One region of the Peterkaempfera bronchialis genome, then DNA from elsewhere that is predicted to be linked to it. Evidence: riboswitches for the same ligand, from Rfam matches in the RefSeq annotation. Region 1 holds a riboswitch; the other holds the start of a gene.
What was found. A riboswitch is a leader RNA that binds a small molecule or an ion and turns the genes downstream of it on or off. The one in region 1 is predicted to bind glycine.
Positions count from the first base shown of each region.

Region 2: it holds a riboswitch for glycine, as region 1 does, so the genes downstream of both, gcvT (glycine cleavage system aminomethyltransferase GcvT) here and gcvP (aminomethyl-transferring glycine dehydrogenase) in region 1, are expected to answer to the same signal.

Region 1 is NZ_CP031264.1:684,608-686,792, reverse strand. Features, by position in the region: gene C7M71_RS03090 (DUF2382 domain-containing protein) at 1-789, opposite strand, end outside; glycine riboswitch at 1,062-1,166, shown strand; gene gcvP (aminomethyl-transferring glycine dehydrogenase) at 1,421-2,185, shown strand, end outside.
Region 2 is NZ_CP031264.1:4,727,686-4,729,870, reverse strand. Features, by position in the region: gene C7M71_RS21130 (enhanced serine sensitivity protein SseB) at 1-396, opposite strand, end outside; glycine riboswitch at 709-826, shown strand; glycine riboswitch at 827-945, shown strand; gene gcvT (glycine cleavage system aminomethyltransferase GcvT) at 1,047-2,171, shown strand.

The sequences.
Region 1 (2,185 bases):
CACCTCCTCCGTCACCACGTACTTGCGCAGCCGGGCGGTGCCCAGGACGTGCCATTCGGTGGTCACCTCCACCCGCTCCTCACGGCAGACCACGTCCAGGTGCGAGGGGCCGGGCCGGGTCGTGGCGGAGGACTCCTGCCGCGCCGCCGAGGTCTGGGCAGGGCCGGGCTCGGTGAACCGGGGGGCCGCGTGGATGTGCTCGACCGTGCTCGGCCGGTGCGCGGACGCGCTCTGGTCCTCCGATGCCAGGCGTGCCCGGGCGGCCGTCTCCTCGGTGCGGCGCGACTCGGCCGCCTGGGCCGCCTGGGCCTCCTGGTGCGGCCGGGCCTCCTGCGCCGCTGCGGGCGCCTGGGCCTGGGTCTGGGCCTGCGACTGCGACTGCGACTGGGCCTGGTCCTGGGCGGGGCCGGCGGCCGGCACCGCGCCGAAGTCGCGGTCCGGCGCGGGCTGCGCCGCACTCTGCGGCGCGCGGCCGCCGGGGGCGTCGAGGCCGTAGTAGCGGTAGAGCTGCATCTCCTGCGCGGGCGAGAGGTGCTGGCCCGCGCCGAAGTCGGGGGAGTCCTTGATGAGCGACTTCTCGTACGGCACCCGCAGCTGGTCGCCGGAGAACTCGCTTGCGTTGAGCGGGACGAAGGCGTCGCGGCCGAAGACGCCGGTGCGGACCGCGGCCCACTCGGGGCGGCCGGTCGCGTCGTCGAGGTACACCTCGTCCACGGTGCCGATCTTGTCCCCGTTCCGGTCGACGGCCTTGTGACCGATCAGGTCCCGCGGATCGATGTCGGTCTGCACGGTTCCTCCAGTGCGGTTCCCCGGCGCAGGCGCCGGCGGGCCCCGAGGGCCGGGGCGGTGGGTGAGTAGCAGGCGGTCACACCGCCATCTCACACCAAAAGGCATATTTGTCCCGCTGTCGACCTGGGGAGGGCCGAGCGGGATTCCAGTGGACCGTTCGGGGGTAGCAGAGGTCTTCCGGCGCCGGGCTTCCGGTGCCGGTCGCCGCCGCTGGTGGTGACGCGGTCGACCCGGGGTGCGCGGGGGTCCGCTGGTACTGTGGGGATGACCGTCGAGCCCGTTCGGGAGAGTCCTCACGCCCCCGCATCGACGGGGCGCGGCGCCGAAGGAGCAACTCCTCCCCGGAATCTCTCAGGCATCCGTACCGGACGGGCGAGGTCACTCTGGAAAGCAGGGGCGGGCGCGGCCGGTGCAGAAGCCGGCGGTCGGCCCCTCACCGACGGTGCAAGCCGGCGGGCACGGGCACGGGTCGCAACCCCCGGGCGCGGGCGGGCCGGTGAAGCTCTCAGGTTCCGATGACAGAGGGGGAGGCCGTCCGGGCACGCACGCCCCGGCCGCCGGCCCCGTAGGACGCCGGTGCCCGTACGCGCGCGAGCCCCTACCGGTCCGTGACCAGGAGGCCTCAAGCGCCATGAATGCCGACCAGACGATCGCGCGCTCCCGCGCCGCGACCGCGGCGACCCTTGCCCAGCTGGAGCAGGCGAGCCCCTTCGAGAACCGCCACATCGGCCCGGACCGGGCCGAGCAGGACAAGATGCTGGCCCACGTCGGCTATGGCTCGCTGGACGAGCTGACCGCCGCCGCCGTACCGGAGGCGATCCGCAGCCTCCAGGGCCTGGACCTCCCCGGAGCCCGCTCCGAGGCCCAGGTGCTGGCCGAGCTGCGCGAGCTGGCCGACCGCAACCAGGTGCTCACCCCGATGATCGGCCTGGGCTACTACGGCACCTTCACCCCGCCGGTGATCCTCCGCAATGTGCTGGAGAACCCCGCCTGGTACACCGCCTACACCCCGTACCAGCCGGAGATCTCGCAGGGCCGGCTGGAGGCGCTGCTGAACTTCCAGACCATGGTCGCCGACCTCACCGGCCTCCCCACCTCCGGCGCCTCGCTGCTGGACGAGGGCACCGCCGCCGCCGAGGCCATGGCGCTCTCCCGCCGCATGGGCAAGGTCAAGGGCGGCGTCTTCCTGGTGGACGCCGACTGCCTGCCGCAGACCGCCGCCGTGATCGGGACCCGCGCCGAACCCACCGGGGTCGAGGTGGTCGTCGCTGACCTCTCCGACGGCATCCCGGCCGAGGTCGCCGAGCGCGGCGTCTTCGGTGTGCTGCTCCAGTACCCGGGCGCCTCCGGCGCCGTGCGCGACCTGGCCCCGCTGGTGGAGCAGGCCCATGCGCTG
Region 2 (2,185 bases), 4.0 Mb from region 1:
CTCCCACATCGGGGCGACCGTGCAGGCCATCCCCCCGGCGATCCGCCGGAAGGTCTCCTCGGAGGAGAACACCGGGACGTACGGGGCTCCGGCCAGCTCGATCGTGGGCAGGTCCAGGCCGGGGCTGTCCGGGCCGCCGCCCCCGGGCAGCGGCACCCACACCTGGCTGCGGGCCAGCACCTCGAAGACCCTCGGGGTCGCCCCCGGGTCGCCCAGCGCGGCCGAGAGCACCTGCTCCAGCTCATTGGCGGGCCAGTTCCCGCCGTCCATCCACGCCGCCGCCGGATACTCCACGACCGGATACTCCACGACCGGGTATCCCGCCGCCGGGTACTCCCCGGCCGGGTACTCCGCCGCCGGGTACTCCATGGGGGCGCCGCCCGCCGGAAAGCCCATCTGACCTGAACCGCCGTTCTCACGTGCCTGCCGGAGGGCGTACCCGCCCCCGAACCCGAACCTTAGCCGTCCCGGCCCGCCCCCGGCGGCTCCGTACCGAGAGCCGGGCACCCCGCCGCAGCGGCGCCGCCCCCACCTGTCCCCACCCCGACCACCCCGGTGACCCGCTCCACCGGGAACGCATCCCGAATTCCCCAGGAAAGGGCAATGACAATCCCCGGGGAATGGCCCGGTCCGCCGCTCCCCGAGCCGACCTCGCGCCGCTGCCCCGCCCGTGTCATGATGAGCGCGCCCAACTCCATACCGGCCGTTCGAACCCGCGCGGGAGAGCCCGACCGTCCGAACCCGACTCCGTCGGGGCGGCCGACGTCGGCGCCGAAGGAGCAACTCCTCCCCGGAATCTCTCAGGCACAGCTACCGCGCGGGCGAGGCACATCTGGAAAGCGGACACGGTCAGCCGTGCTCCCACCCACGGTGCAAGCCCGCCGTCGCCCCCGCTCGGGGGCGGGCGCGGTGAAGCTCTCAGGTTGCGACGACAGATGGGGAGACCCGAGCCGCCGCATGCCCCGCGCATGCCCTGCCGGTCCGCCCGTTTCCGTCCGCATGCCCGTTCACGTACCCGAGAGTCAAGCCCACCGAGGAGCACCACCATGACCGCCGGACCCCGCCGTACCGCCCTGGACGCCGTCCACCGCGCCCTCGGCGCCACCATGACCGACTTCGCCGGGTGGGACATGCCGCTGCGCTACGGCAGCGAGCGCGAGGAGCACAACGCCGTACGCACCCGGGCCGGCCTCTTCGACCTCTCCCACATGGGCGAGATCACCGTGACCGGCCCGCAGGCCGGGGAGGCGCTGGACCACGCGCTGGTCGGCTTTGTCTCCGCGCTCGGCCTGCACCGCGCCCGCTACACCATGATCTGCGGCGAGGACGGCGGCATCCTGGACGACCTGATCGTCTACCGCACCGGGGACGCCGAGTTCCTGGTGGTGGCCAACGCCTCCAACGCCCAGCTGGTGCTGGACGAGCTCACCGCCCGCACCGCCGGGTTCGACGCCAGCGTCCGCGACGACCGCGACGCCTATGCGCTGATCGCCGTCCAGGGCCCGGAGTCGACCGCCGTGCTCGGCTCGCTCACCGACGCCGACCTGGCCGGGCTCAAGTACTACGCCTGCCTGCCCGCCACCGTGGCCGGCCGCGAGGTGCTGCTGGCCCGCACCGGCTACACCGGCGAGGACGGCTTCGAGCTGTTCGCCGCCCCGGCCGACGCCGTCCACCTGTGGCAGCGGCTCACCGAGGCCGGGGCCGACCGGGGCCTGGTCCCCTGCGGCCTCTCCTGCCGCGACACGCTGCGCCTGGAGGCCGGCATGCCGCTGTACGGGCATGAGCTGACCACCGCCACCACCCCCTTCGACGCGGGGCTCGGCCGCGTGGTGCGGTTCGACAAGACCACCAACGGCGGGGACTTCGTCGGCCGCGCCGCCCTGGAGAAGGCCGCCGCCGACGCCGAGTCCCACCCGCCGCGGGTGCTGGTCGGCCTGGTCTCCCCCGGGCGCCGGGTGCCCCGCGCCGGCTATGCCGTGGTCTCCGCCTCCGGCGAGCCGATCGGCGAGGTCACCTCGGGCGCCCCGTCCCCGACCCTGGGCAAGCCCATCGCCATCGCCTATGTCGACGCCGCCCACGCCGCCCCCGGCAGCCCGGCCGCCGTGGACGTCCGTGGCAGCCACGAGCCGGTCGAGGTCGTGGCGCTGCCCTTCTACAAGCGCGCCCGCTGACCTCCGCGCCACCC